4 regions of the Vibrio sp. 1580 genome follow, and region 1 is predicted to be linked to each of the others. Evidence: predicted binding sites of a transcription regulator. Region 1 holds the regulator's gene; each other region holds the start of a gene.
The links. Region 1 encodes CRP, which controls carbon source genes, mostly activating them, when cyclic AMP is high. Its sites were predicted from a motif close to TGTGANNNNNNTCACA; they were not measured.
Positions count from the first base shown of each region.

Region 2: the regulator CRP is predicted to act here: its motif matches at 1,787-1,802, upstream of gltB (glutamate synthase large subunit).
Region 3: the regulator CRP is predicted to act here: its motif matches at 1,861-1,876, upstream of udp (uridine phosphorylase).
Region 4: the regulator CRP is predicted to act here: its motif matches at 1,621-1,636, upstream of cdd (cytidine deaminase).

Region 1 covers NZ_JAWOVT010000021.1:30,055-33,647, forward strand. Annotated here, with positions in the region: gene R7093_RS22240 (DUF1338 domain-containing protein) at 138-929, shown strand; gene crp (cAMP-activated global transcriptional regulator CRP) at 1,066-1,698, opposite strand; gene R7093_RS22250 (phosphoribulokinase) at 1,939-2,808, opposite strand; gene R7093_RS22255 (YheU family protein) at 2,934-3,146, opposite strand; gene R7093_RS22260 (hydrolase) at 3,180-3,593, opposite strand, start outside.
Region 2 covers NZ_JAWOVT010000011.1:95,552-99,144, forward strand. Annotated here, with positions in the region: gene gltB (glutamate synthase large subunit) at 1-1,530, opposite strand, end outside; gene R7093_RS17610 (TIGR01212 family radical SAM protein) at 2,082-3,041, shown strand; gene R7093_RS17615 (GGDEF domain-containing protein) at 3,077-3,593, shown strand, end outside.
Region 3 covers NZ_JAWOVT010000007.1:307,874-311,466, reverse strand. Annotated here, with positions in the region: gene R7093_RS13950 (zinc/cadmium/mercury/lead-transporting ATPase) at 1-1,657, shown strand, start outside; gene udp (uridine phosphorylase) at 1,972-2,730, shown strand; gene R7093_RS13940 (DUF1887 family protein) at 2,888-3,593, opposite strand, start outside.
Region 4 covers NZ_JAWOVT010000013.1:38,443-42,035, reverse strand. Annotated here, with positions in the region: gene sbcB (exodeoxyribonuclease I) at 1-201, shown strand, start outside; gene R7093_RS18910 (CidA/LrgA family protein) at 257-631, shown strand; gene R7093_RS18905 (LrgB family protein) at 633-1,310, shown strand; gene cdd (cytidine deaminase) at 1,741-2,628, shown strand; gene purT (formate-dependent phosphoribosylglycinamide formyltransferase) at 2,772-3,593, shown strand, end outside.

The sequences.
Region 1 (3,593 bases):
AAAAGCGTGTTGACTGACTGGCATTTACCGTCACAGGTTGATGGTTGCTCGTTCATTATTCTGGACAACTTTTGTTGTGAACGAGCAGCCAACTTCCGCTTACCTTTAAACTCTACATCTCGTAACAAGGAGTCGTTATGACGCCCGATGTGTTATTTGAATCGCTATGGCAAGATTACATTCAACGTCTTTGCCCTTCGGCTGCTAAAGTGCATCAGCTGCTTCAAGAAGATGAGCCTCTGATTAATGATCATATAGCTTTACGTACCTTCAATATCGCGCCTCTTGGTATTGAAACTCTAGCTAAGCCATTTGTAGCTATTGGTTACAAGGCGTGTGGTGATTACGTTTTCGAAAGCAAAAAGCTGGTTGCTAAGCACTATGAGCACCCAGATCCGAAGCAACCTAAAGTATTTATTAGTGAGCTAAAAGTTGAAGAGTGCTCGTCTGAGCTACAAGAGATTGTGAAAAATTTGGTGGCACAAGTCGATGCTGACAAGCTGAACGATAGCGCATTCTTACATGGTGGACGCTTGTGGGATTTAAGCTTTGCTGATTACCAAACGTTGGCTAAAGAAAGTGAGTACGCATCTTGGCTTGCGGCGCATGGTTACGGAGCAAACCACTTCACGGTGAGCGTTAACCAGCTCAATGAATATGAAGAAGTGAAGCAGGTAAACGATCATCTGCGTACCGCTGGGTTTACCATTAATGAAAATGGTGGTGAAGTGAAGGGCACTCCTGAGGTGTTGCTAGAGCAGTCATCGACCATGGCAGATAAAGTAGCGGTTCGTTTTAGCGAAGGCACTGAAATTATCCCTGGCGGGTTTTATGAATTTGCTAAGCGCTATCCGATGGAAAATGGTGATTTGTACCCAGGTTTCGTGGCCGCTTCAGCTGACAAAATCTTTGAAAGTACGAATGGCTAAGTTTTAGGGTTAACCTGTTAAGCTTACTCATTAGTGTTCGCTGCACCCTATCTCATTTGGTCATGAGTAAATAAAAAGCCACCAATGTTGCCATTGGTGGCTTTTATAATTTTGTTCGTGTCACTCTAGTTCGAGATTAACGAGTACCGTAAACCACGATGGTTTTACCGTGAGCAGAGATTAGGTTCTGCTCTTCTAGCATCTTCAAGATACGACCTACTGTCTCACGAGAACAGCCAACAATTTGACCGATTTCTTGACGAGTGATCTTGATTTGCATGCCGTCTGGGTGAGTCATTGCGTCTGGTTGTTTTGCAAGGTTCAGAAGCGTCTGAGCGATACGACCAGTTACGTCTAGGAACGCCAGGTCACCCACTTTTTGGCTAGTTACTTGAAGACGACGAGCCATCTGCGCAGAAAGACGCATTAGGATGTCTGGGTTTACTTGGATAAGCTGACGGAACTTCTTGAAAGAAATTTCAGCAACTTCACAAGGAGATTTAGCACGAACCCAAGCTGTGCGCTCTTGGTCTTCCTCGAATAGACCAAGTTCACCAATAAAGTCTCCTTGGTTTAGGTAAGAAAGGATCATCTCCTTACCTTCTTCGTCTTTGATAAGAACCGCAACAGAACCTTTAACGATGTAGTACAAAGTTTCTGCCTTTTCGCCCGCGTGAATTAGCGTGCTCTTTGAAGGGTACTTATGAATATGACAGTGTGAAAGAAACCACTCTAATGTTGGGTCGGTTTGAGGTTTACCTAGAACCATAATATCTCACTTCCTCTGCAGGGTACGCTTGCGCTATCCATATTTTAGCTAAGCCTGAATTAGGCCTACTAGAATAAGAGCACTTTTTATATGCTGCAAGCTCTCTTGTGTTTCGGTAAGAAATAGTATCCTTTTTCGAAAACGATTTCTTGATTTTAATCGTGCCATGATTGAGATTTTGTAAGCAAAACTGTGCACATGATCACGGTATGAAAAGTAAACATCTTCGCAGGCAGGTTTTTAGCCAATTTTCCCTGTTTCGATGAGCTGTTGTAGGATAGGCCGAACTATGAGCTCCATTGCAAAGCTCATCTTACCGCCGGGTACGACAATCGTGTTGTGGCGTGACATGAATGAGCCATCAATCATGGCCAGCAGATATGGGAAGTCGACATTCTTGATACCGCGTAGGCGAATCACCACAAAACTCTCATCCAAACTAGGGATGCCTTTTGCATTAAGTGGGTTGGAAGTGTCAACGGTCGGTACGCGCTGGAAGTTGATGTGAGTACGAGAAAACTGCGGAGTGATATAGTTGAGGTAATCGTCCATGGATCGCACGATTGAGTCCATTACCGCTTCACGCGAATGGCCGCGATCGCGAGTGTCACGTACGAATTTTTGTATCCACTCTAAGTTCACAATCGGCACCATGCCGATTAAGAAATCCACATGTTGAGCAACATTAACATCTCCATCGACCACGCCACCATGTAACCCTTCATAAAACAGCACGTCGCTGTTTTCGGGTAAGTCTTGCCACGGTGTAAACGTGCCTGGCATTTGATTGTAGGGAACCGCTTCGTCAAACGTGTGCAGATAACGGCGCACGCTGCCAGTGCCGTCATGCCCGAACTTACGGAAAAACTCTTCTAATCCCGGGAAGTCATTAGCTTGTGGGCCAAAGTAGCTAATGTGTCGACCTTGCTCGCGGGCTTTGCGAATTTCGATGTCCATTTCTGGGCGAGTAAAGCGATGGAAGCTATCGCCTTCAACCCATGCGGGTTTAACGTTCATCATATTGAACATTTTACGGAAGGCTTCAGATGTAGTGGTCGTGCCGGCACCGGACGAACCAGTAACCGCAATAATTGGGTGTTTAGCTGACATGACAAACCTTGTCGAAAATTACTTACCTGTAATGTGCAGTAGAGTTACTACTGCACGGTCGATATCCCACTATAGCACGTAACAATACCTTGTCATCGAGTGGGATACGGTAAAATGTGAAGGGTCTAAAATTTTGTTTTATGCTGAATATCGACGGTTTCGTGTAGCTCAGAGAACACGATAACCGCTTCACCTTTTTCCAATTGAGCTTTAACTTGATCAATTTTGTCATGCAAAGAAACCTCGACGGTTCCGTAATCCGTTCCTTCGCGTAAGACGAATTCACGAATTAAGTTTTCCAATGTTTCCGGCGCAATGTCTTGCCATGGAATGATCATAAATACCTCTAACTTTTATGATGAGCGGCTAGTTTACTGCGTTCGTTGCTTGGATACAGCAGAAAGGTAATCTGCGGCGATACTTTCGTAATACGCGGGCAGCGCTTCCTCCAACCAAAACTTAGGTTTTAACGCCGTTCCTGTTAGGAAGCCAACATGGCCACCGTGTTCAAAGAGACGGTAATCAATGTTATCTGGCAAAACAAACTTCGGTATCACATCATCGGTCATGAACGGATCGTCTTTGGCATGGATGATCAGTGTGGGTAGCGTGATTTGCTGTAGTTTACTTAAGCCAGAACATTGATCGTAATAATCTTGTGCGTCTTTAAAGCCGTGCAGTGGTGCCGTGATCAAATCATCGAATTCATACAATCGTGTGACACGTTTTATTGAGTTGTAGGACAAAGCGAGCTCGCCATGCAATAGATGATGCTTTTGTAACGC
Region 2 (3,593 bases), on a different contig from region 1:
TAGAACCGCAAGAGGCCAGTCGGCACCCATAGCTGATAATGGTTCTTTCGCGTCATTCGCCATTGGAACGATGATTTCGTTCACTTCTTCAGTGCTTACGCCAAACGCTTGTTGGCGGTGTAGAAGGTGTTCTGGCTTAGGTTGGCTGAACTGGTTGCTCGCATCTGGCAGCTTCTTCAAGCTCAGTAGGTTTTCTTCTACCCACTTCTCGTAAGGCTGCGCTGTTGCGATGGTGTCTTTCACTTCTTCATCAGAGATGATTCGACCTTGTTCTAGGTCTGCAACGAAGATACGACCCGGTTGTAGGCGACCACGGAACTCAACGTTTTCTGGTTCTATATCCACAACACCAGATTCAGATGCCATCACTAGGAAGTTGTCTTTGGTCACTGTGTAGCGAGAAGGGCGCAAACCGTTACGGTCTAGTGTCGCACCAACTTGAACACCATCAGTAAAACATACTGAAGCAGGACCATCCCATGGTTCCATGATGTTCGCGTGGTACTGATAGAACGCGCGACGTTTAGGATCCATGTTTTTGTTTTCTTGCCATGCTTCCGGGATCATCATCATCAATGCGTGTGGCAGGCTGCGACCAGAAAGAACTAGGAGCTCAAGTGCCATATCGAAGTTAGATGAATCCGAGCTGCCTTCCTGACAGATGGGAAGAAGCATGTCGATTTCAGCCTGAGTAAACAGGTCTGATTCTAGGATTGCTTCACGGGCTTTCATCCAGTTCAAGTTACCGCGAACTGTATTGATTTCACCGTTGTGGGCAATGTAACGGAAAGGCTGTGCAAGACGCCATTTCGGGAAGGTATTGGTAGAGAAACGAGAGTGTACCAGTGCCAGTGCAGTCACCATGGTCGGGTTTTGTAGATCAAGGAAGTACTGAGGTACTTGCTCGGTAGTTAACTGACCTTTGTACACCAATGTCTTGTAAGACATGGAGTTAATGTAGAAGTCGTCACCAATGTTCGAAACGCTTTCTAGGCAAACACGTACAGTATAGTTACGAAGTACGTACAGTTTGCGCTCTAGCTCTTCAGGTGTGATGCCCGGGCCACCAGAGATAAACACATGCTCAAACTGAGGCTCTGTGCTTAGTGGGTCTGCACCGATCATTGAGTTATCGGTTGGCAATACGCGGTAGCCGATAACTTCAAGATCTAGACGTTGTGCGTTACGTTCTAGAATGTCACGGCATTGCTCGCGTTTGTATTCGTCTTTCGGGAAAAGAACGACACCAACACCATACTTTTCAAACGAAGGCAGTTTAATGCCTAGCTTAACGGCTTCTTCTAATAGGAATTCATGAGGTTTTTGTAGCAAGATACCCGCACCATCACCGCTGCATGGGTCACAACCTTGACCACCACGGTGTTCCATGCGAGCCAGCATATCCAATGCTTGAGTCACTACTTCATGAGATTTACGGTTTTTAAGGTGAGCAACAAAACCGATACCACAAGCGTCATGCTCCAGTTCCGGAGTGTACAGGCCCTGTGGATTTTGCTCTCTATCTACCATAGATACATCCTTCCAGTTCAATGTCGACGCAAAAGTACCGGGCAGCAAATACTACCTAGACTATTGATTACGTCTTGTCCTTTATATTTATTATCGCCACCGATCTAGGTTGACCGGTCTTGATTCCTTTCCGTATCTCGCAGGAAAAGTTTTGCGAGAAAAACAATCCTTGGTGGTATCCCTTTATTTATTATCACTATCTAGTGATTTATATAGGTAGGAGTGGGATAACACCGACAAATCCCGCAGTGTGCTTTGTAATAAAAGTCACAAAAATAACGGGGTTGTGTAAGTATCCTACAATTTTGTCACTTCAGAATGCAATGAAAAACTCGGCGTTGTGACCCAATTTTTTCGTTTAATTATGCATTTTTAGTTTAACATTTACGCAACATGAACGATTTTTGCCTTTAATTATGCAAGTTTATTGATTTTGACCCGCATGATGGGTGTTTGAATTGATTAATATTGTGTGTTTTTTCTTGCAGGGATGTAATTTATTTACACAGATCGTAGTGAGATTGATTACGATTTATTGTTGGTGAGAATTTATGCAGTTACATGAGTTGGTCAATACAATCGGCCAAGATCTTCAGCGTCGATACGGTGAAAAGGTTCATAAGTTAACATTGCACGGTGGATTTAGTTGCCCTAACCGCGATGGCACGATTGGGCGGGGAGGATGTACATTTTGCAATGTGGCTTCGTTTGCAGATGAAGAAGTCCAGATAAAAAGCATTCACGAACAGTTAAAAGATCGCGCAGGTGAAATTCACAGAGCGAAGAAGTATCTCGCTTATTTTCAGGCCTACACCAGTACCTATGCAGAAGTACAAGTTCTCAAAAACATGTATGAGGAAGCACTAAAGGCTGCAGACATGGTTGGTCTTTGTGTGGGGACGCGTCCTGATTGCGTCCCTGATGCGGTATTGGATTTACTGTCGGGCTATGTACAGCAAGGTTATGAAATTTGGCTAGAACTAGGTCTTCAAACCGCCAACAATGACACCCTAAAACGTATCAATCGTGGTCATGACTTTGAGTGTTATGCCGAAATCACTAAGCGTGCGCGAACACTTGGAATCAAGGTTTGTACTCACTTAATTGTGGGTTTACCCAAAGAAACCCGCGCCGAAAATATTGAAACGCTGCAAAAAGTGTTGGCCGTGGGAACGGATGGCATCAAGTTACATGGCTTGCATATTGTCGAAGGTAGCACCATGGCGAAAGCTTGGCGTGCTGGAAAGCTAGAAGCCCCTGAATTAGAAGAATATGTTGCGATCGCCAGTGAAATGATTCGTATGACACCACCAGATGTGATTTATCATCGCGTTTCATCAGCAGCTAGGAGGCCCACGTTATTATCGCCTCTGTGGTGTGAAAACCGTTGGCTAGCGATGACGGAAATTGGTCGAGATCTCAGTGCTCATGGTGCTCAAGGGAGCCTTACGGGGAATGCCTTTATCTATACTAAACCGGAATTAATAGCAGATCGCTCAATAAATAACTGATATATTTTAACCAGTGTTCTTTGAAGGTTTAAACGATGGATCAGTTACTCAATTGGCTTTGGGGTGGTCAAGGCGGTTATGGCTATGTCGTCTTGTTATTAATCGCAGGCGTGTGCGCGTTAGCACTGATCTATTTGCACTTTCAGACGTCACTTAAGCAACTAGTAACGGATTCTCCCTATCCAGTCATAGTGGTGGACACTAGCCATGCTCAGCTCTTGCTATCTAACCAGGCTGCGATGCAGTTATTAGGCATTCGCTCTTTGGGAACGGGGTATTTGTATCCTGCTTTATTCGATATTCATGAGCTTGAGCAGTTTCTCGATCGCTTCTCTAGTCGTCATTTTCGTCAGCAGGCTTTTGACTGGCGACTATCTGATAGTGAATCTATTAAAGTGGAGCTGTCAGGCAGAAAGAGTTTATTGCGCAATCATCGAGTTTGGATTCTTTATGCTCAGCCATATCAAGCCACTCACCAAGAGCAGCAACAAGAACTTGCACAATTAATCATCGCACGTTCGGCATTAGACTCACTTTCAGAGCTGATTTGTA
Region 3 (3,593 bases), on a different contig from region 1:
TGTAGCGGCGCTCGGCGCTTTATATTTAGGTGAAACCGGCGAAGCCGCAATGGTGTTATTGCTTTTCCTTATTGGTGAAAAGTTAGAAGCATATGCATCATCTCGCGCGCGAAGCGGTGTCCAGGCGTTAATGGACTTAGTCCCAGAAAATTCAATTTTAATTATTGATGGAGAGCGTAAAGAAGTACCAGCTGCTCAGCTTAAACCAGGGGATACCATAGAAGTCGCACCCGGAGGTCGTTTGCCTGCCGACGGTGTTTTGCAAGATGCGCTTGCGAGTTTTGACGAAAGTGCGTTAACGGGAGAATCTGTTCCCGTTGAACATCAAACCGGTGGCAAAGTGATGGCCGGGGCTGTGGTTGTCGATAAAGTGGTTCGCTTACAGGTGACTTCCCGTCAGGGCGAGAATGCGATAGACCGAATTCTTCATTTGATTGAAGAAGCCGAATCTCGTAAGGCACCATTAGAACGCTTTCTTGATAAATTTAGCCGTTGGTATACGCCGCTAATGATGTTGGTGTCTCTGATGGTTATCGTTACGCCGCCATTACTATTTGCCCAACCGTGGGAAACGTGGATCTATCGAGGACTCGCCCTGCTGTTGATTGCTTGTCCATGTGCATTAGTCATTTCAACGCCTGCGGCGATCACTTCTGGCTTGGCGGCAGCTGCTAAGCGGGGCGCATTGATCAAAGGTGGTGCGGCGCTTGAGTTGCTTGGCAAGGTTGAGTCTGTCGCATTTGATAAAACTGGGACACTGACGCAAGGTAAACCAGAAGTGACTGACGTCTTTGCTTTTGATATGGATGAAGACAAGTTACTTAGCCTAACTGCGTCAATCGAGGTTGGTTCAAGTCATCCTCTAGCGGTTTCTTTAGTTACCAAAGTGCAAGAGCAGGGGCTTACTATTCCTGAAGCGTTGGATAAAACCGCGCAAGTAGGCTCTGGTGTCACTGGTTACGTCGATGGAAAAATGGTCCAAGTGGTCACGCCTTCAAAGGCAGACTTTCCACTTTCTCAAGAAGCCAAAGAGCAAGTGGTTACGTTGGAACAACAAGGTAAAACGGTTGTCATTGTGCGTTTCGATGACGAGGTCATTGGCGTGATCGCATGGCAAGATACATTGCGCTCAGATGCCCAGCAAGCCATCGCAATGTTGAAGGAACTTGGGGTCACGTCGGTGATGCTAACGGGTGACAACCCGAGAAGTGCAGAAGCAATGGCAAATAGAATAGGCTTGGATTATAAAGCGAGTTTGTTACCTGCAGACAAGGTGCATTACGTCGAGAAGCTATCACAACAACATACCGTTGCGATGGTGGGAGACGGTATCAATGATGCTCCAGCCATGAAAGCTTCGAGTATCGGCATTGCGATGGGAGGCGGTACGGATGTTGCGCTCGAGACTGCTGATGCGGCGTTAACACACAACCGGTTGATTGAGCTACCTGCCATGATAGAACTGTCGCGTGCGACGCTAAGTAACATTCGTCAGAATGTCGCGTTAGCGCTAGGTTTGAAAGGTGTATTCTTAGTGACAAGTTTACTTGGTGTTACTGGGTTGTGGGTTGCTGTATTAGCCGACAGTGGTGCAACAGCACTGGTGACATTGAATGCGTTGAGATTACTTCGTTTTGAGTCCAAGCAGATTAAATAACTGACCTAACCATTGATCCCACTCATTAATAGCCCGAGGCATTCGTGTATCGGGCTTTTTTTAACCGTATTAACCTGATGCGATCAGACGTTTTTCTTGTCCTTGAAATCACGCATTGCTATGCAACAAAATGATCTAACGCCCCTTAAAGTGTGATCAATACCAGTTTTGTTTGAAATTTCATTTTCATTACATTTTGTCATTGTGATTGCGATCACTCTATGTTGGTGAAAGGTTCGCTACAGTGCATCTGTACCCAATAACTGATTAATGAGCTTATTGTTCATAAAATAAGCCACAATAAGGAGCGACTTATGTCTCAAGCTGTATTCCATTTAGGTGTTACTGAAGCTGATCTTAATGGTGCGACTCTAGCGATCATTCCTGGTGACCCAGCGCGTGTTCAAAAAATCGCAGAACAAATGGAAAATCCAGTATTTCTAGCAAGCCATCGTGAATACACGCTATACCGTGCAGAGCTAGACGGTAAACCTGTTGTGGTTTGTTCTACAGGTATTGGTGGTCCTTCTACCTCTATCGCAGTTGAGGAATTGGCACAGCTTGGTGTTCGCACTTTCCTACGTGTTGGTACAACGGGTGCAATTCAACCGCATGTAAACGTGGGTGACATGATCGTAACGACGGGGTCAGTTCGTCTTGACGGTGCGAGCCTACACTTTGCTCCTATGGAATTCCCAGCAGTTGCTGACTTTGAAGTAGCAACCGCAATGAAAGCAGCGGTAGAAGAGTCTGGCGCTACAGTTCACATGGGTGTGACTGCATCAAGCGACACGTTCTACCCTGGTCAAGAACGTTACGATACGTTCTCTGGTCGTGTTGTTAAGCGTTTCCAAGGCTCTATGCAAGAATGGCAAGACATGGGCGTACTTAACTTCGAGATGGAGTCTGCAACACTGCTAACAATGTGTGCGAGCTCTGGTTTAAAAGCGGGTTGTGTGGCAGGTGTTATCATCAACCGTACACAAAAAGAGATTCCAGATCATTCAACTCTGAAAGAAACGGAAGCGCGTTCAATTAAAGTGGTTGTAGAAGCAGCGCGTAAAATGCTTTAAGCCCCTATAGTTGGCATTTAAACAAACAGAAAAAACCAGAGGCTAACCTCTGGTTTTTTTCTAGTTATAGAAATGCGTACAGCTAAAATTTAGGTATAAAAAAAGCAGCATTAATGCTGCTTTTTATCGTTGTGAATTTTAGCTTTTCTTAATGGCACTATATCTCGTCTGAACCGCCCGCGTCTTTAAACCAAGCCGTTAAGTGCGTTCTTAAATCTTTAAGCTCATCAGGGCCAATCAGGGCTAGCCCTAAGTCTTCAGCACGAGTAATGTCATTGTGACGAAGAGGACGGAAGCTCACCAACATTGCGCGCGCTTGTAAGCCACCTAATAGATCGCGAAGCGATTCTAACTTATATAAAGTATCGTCGCCGTCATCTCTCATGCCTTTGGTTTTGCACTCGATGATGTGCAGCTTGTTGTTTACAACTGTTGCGACATCTAACTCATTGCGTACTTCACTTTCACCAAGTTTGCGATAAACCTGAACATTTAACGATCGATCTTGGATCGTCGGCATGGTGTCTTGGATTTGCTTCACGGTGCTGTGAACCAAAGTCTCTAACCACTCACCGTTTGAAAAGCGTCGAGCATCTTCATCTGCAAACGTTAAAACGCCCTTCTCATAGGTGGCGATTTCAGCTTCTACTAAATCTGAAAGCAACATGTTGAGCTCACGGTAGCCCTGCTGTTTTTCGGAGAGCTCGACATCAAGCTTTTGTTCTTTGCGGCATGTGGTTGCAAGGTAGTTAAGTGTTGCTAGACCTGGCCCAAGCTCAAGCGCATTTGAGGCCCATCGTTCACCAAGTTCATACAATTTTTTATCAAGAAGAGGTGGTAAATCAACGTGGTGAAACTCGCCG
Region 4 (3,593 bases), on a different contig from region 1:
TATCGTGCGCGTAACTTCCCAGGCACATTAGACGAGCAAGAACAAAGACGCTGGGCACTACACTGTCGAGAAGTGTTTGAAAGCCAAATTGAAGAGTACATGCTGAATTTAGAAAACTTAGTTCACGAACATGAAAGTGACGAAAAGAAGATTGCGATATTAAAATCCGTGTACTGTTATGTAGAGAGCTTAGCTTCCTAACTCCTCCTAATACAAGCGCACCTTATGGTGTGCTTGTTGTTTATATACTGTCAAAATGATTAAAGAACGATTCTTACAACTGATCCAACTGCTCATTTCAATCTTCCTCATCATGGGAGCACTTGGCATCGGAATTACCATTCAAAAGTTCACTGGCGTTTCCGTTCCAGGAAGTGTCATCGGTATGCTCGTACTGTTTTTCTCCATGACTCTTGGGCTTGTAAAAGTCGACTGGGTCAAACCGGGCGCCACGCTATTTATCCGCTATATGATCTTATTGTTCGTTCCTATTAGCGTCGGATTAATGCAACATTTCGATATGCTACTCGCTAATGCCCTCCCTATCATTGCTAGCGCAGTTGGAGGCTCACTCATTGTACTAGTCAGCCTCGCTTGGCTGCTGGACTACTTGCTAAAGGAGAAGCACTGATATGTGGTTAGTTGTTACCATTGCGGTTTTTCTTGTCGCGCGCCAAATTGCAATCAAAGTGAATAATCCTCTAGCAAATCCTTTGCTGATCAGTATTGCAGTGCTCATTCCTTTGCTTACTTACTTAAATGTACCGTTTGAAACGTATTATGCGGATAACGAAGGGATCAGTTTTTTACTTCAACCAGCCGTAGTTGCTCTGGCTTACCCGTTATATGAACAACTACCACAAATTAAAGCAAACTGGCGAATCATCACTTTTGCTTGCACAGTAGGCAGTGTGATGTCGATGATGACAACCACCTTGATCGCAGTCGCTTTCAAAGCGGATATCAGTTTAATCGCAAGTCTAGTGGGTAAATCCGTCACTACGCCAATAGCAATGGAAATTTCGAGTCACCTCGGTGGTGAAGCTGCCGTTGCGGCGATCTTGGTTCTGATTGTCGGTTTATTGGGCGCAATTTTGGCATACCCAATTTACAATTTGATTGGAATTAAACACCCGATTGCACGTGGTCTGACAATGGGTACAGTCTCTCATGCCTTAGGCACCGCTACTTGTGCAGAGAAACAACCCATAGATGCCGCGTTCTCATCACTCGCATTGGTTTTATGTGGGATCATAACTTCTATTTTGGCTCCAAGTTTTTTTGCTTTGGCGGTCTGGCTATATCAATAGTTAAGCGCTCTCGGTCTGCCCTCCTTCCGGCAGGCCGTAGCCTTTCCGCTTCTTCCTTACCCTTTTCAAAACCCTATCTTATCTATCAACCTCACCCAGTAATATCGTGAAGGGACTTGACTGAGATATACATTCATAGCATTAGCATTCTAGCTGCTACCACTCGCTCTAGATTACGTAAGTATAAAGTAGCATAGCGGTAAAAGTCGCGTTGGTAACATACTCCTGCTCCTTGGTCATATGAATATATACTGATATGGTTAATTGTGAGACGGAGATAACGCTTCACACCTGTGCAATCGAATACATGTGTGAGCTCACTCTAATTATGTAACAGAATTATCAATTGCATTATTTATCGTGATCTAACGCACGGAACATTTCTATCTTTCACATAGAATAACTGTCCATGCAATAACAAGGATTCAACATGAAAAGTCGCATTGAACAGGCGCTAGCAGGCGCTCCAGAAGCACTTTCCAAACAACTTGCTCCTATCATCCAAGCTGATGATTTTGATGCTACGCTTTCAGTTCAACAATTTGAGCAGTTGCTTTCAGCTACCGGTCTATCAGACAAAGAGCTTCGTGTTGCGCTACTTCCTTTTGCCGCAGCGTACTCCTATGCTCCCCTTTCTGACTTTTATGTCGGCGCTATCGTTCGTGGTCTTTCAGGTCGCCTTTACTTCGGTGCCAACATGGAATTCTTTGGTGTACAGTTGGGTCAAACGGTTCACGCAGAGCAGTCTGCGATTAGCCATGCTTGGATGAAAGGCGAACGTGGTGTTAAGGATATCACTATCAACTTCAGCCCATGTGGTCACTGCCGCCAGTTCATGAATGAGTTATCTACCGCAAACGAGCTTAAAATCCAGCTCCCAGAACGCGAAGAAAAGTCACTTCATGAATACCTGCCTGAAGCCTTTGGACCAAACGATCTCGGTATCGAGTCCGGCTTAATGGCAGAAGTTAAACACCAATTCTCATGTGATGATGAAGACGCACTCATCCAAAGTGCAGTTGAAGCGATGAACATGAGCCACTCTCCATACACCAACAACTTGAGTGGTTTAGCATTAGAGATGACTAGCGGCCGTGTATTCCAAGGCGCTTATGCAGAAAATGCAGCGTTTAATCCTAGCTTGCCACCGCTACAAGTTGCGCTAATCCAAGTTTTACTTGCGGGTGAAACCTTTGACAGCATCAAAGCCGCTGCATTGGTAGAAAACTCTGAAGGTAAGATCAGTCACTTAGCCGATACGCAATCAACGTTGGAAGCGTTGAATCCAGATATTCCGCTTAGTTTTGTCAACGTATAAACGACAAATTCAACAAAAAGCTCTACAACATGTAGAGCTTTTTTATTACCTAAAAACCAAAAGCAAACGTTTGCTTTGTCATAAAACTTCAGTATGATCTCCTGCAATTTCTGTCTCATCACTCTATTTTGTAAGGGAACACTATGTTTGGCACTGCAACTAGCGCAAATGCTACCCGTATATTACTTTTAGGCTCTGGCGAACTCGGTAAAGAAGTCGCCATTGAATGCCAGAGACTTGGTTTAGAAGTGATTGCTTGTGATCGCTATGCCAATGCTCCAGCGATGCAAGTCGCTCACCGTAGTTATGTTATCGACATGTTAGATGGGAACGCCTTAGAAGAAGTTATTACGAAGGAACAACCTACTTACGTCGTACCAGAAATTGAAGCCATCGCAACCGGCAAACTGGTAGAGCTTGAAGAAAAAGGACTGAATGTTGTTCCAACCGCTAAGGCAACCAGGCTAACAATGAATCGTGAAGGTATCCGACGTTTGGCAGCAGAAGAACTGGAATTGACGACTTCACCTTATCGTTTTGCAGATAACTTTGAAGACTTCAAAGCCGCGGTTGAACATGTGGGTATTCCGTGCGTGGTGAAGCCAGTGATGAGCTCTTCCGGTAAAGGGCAAAGTGTTATCAAGACCGAAGACGACGTTACAAAAGCATGGGATTACGCTCAGGAAGGCGGACGTACGGGTGCAGGTCGCGTTATCGTGGAAGGTTTTATCGACTTCGATTACGAAATCACTTTATTGACCATCAGAGCCGTTGACGGTGTGCATTTCTGTGCTCCAATTGGTCATCGTCAGGAAGATGGCGACTACCGCGAATCATGGCAACCGCAAGCTATGTCAGAAAACGCAGTAAAAGCAGCTGAATACACGGCTGAGAAAGTGGTAAACGCGCTCGGTGGCTACGGCATCTTTGGTGTAGAGCTGTTTGTCAAAGGCGATAAAGTCATT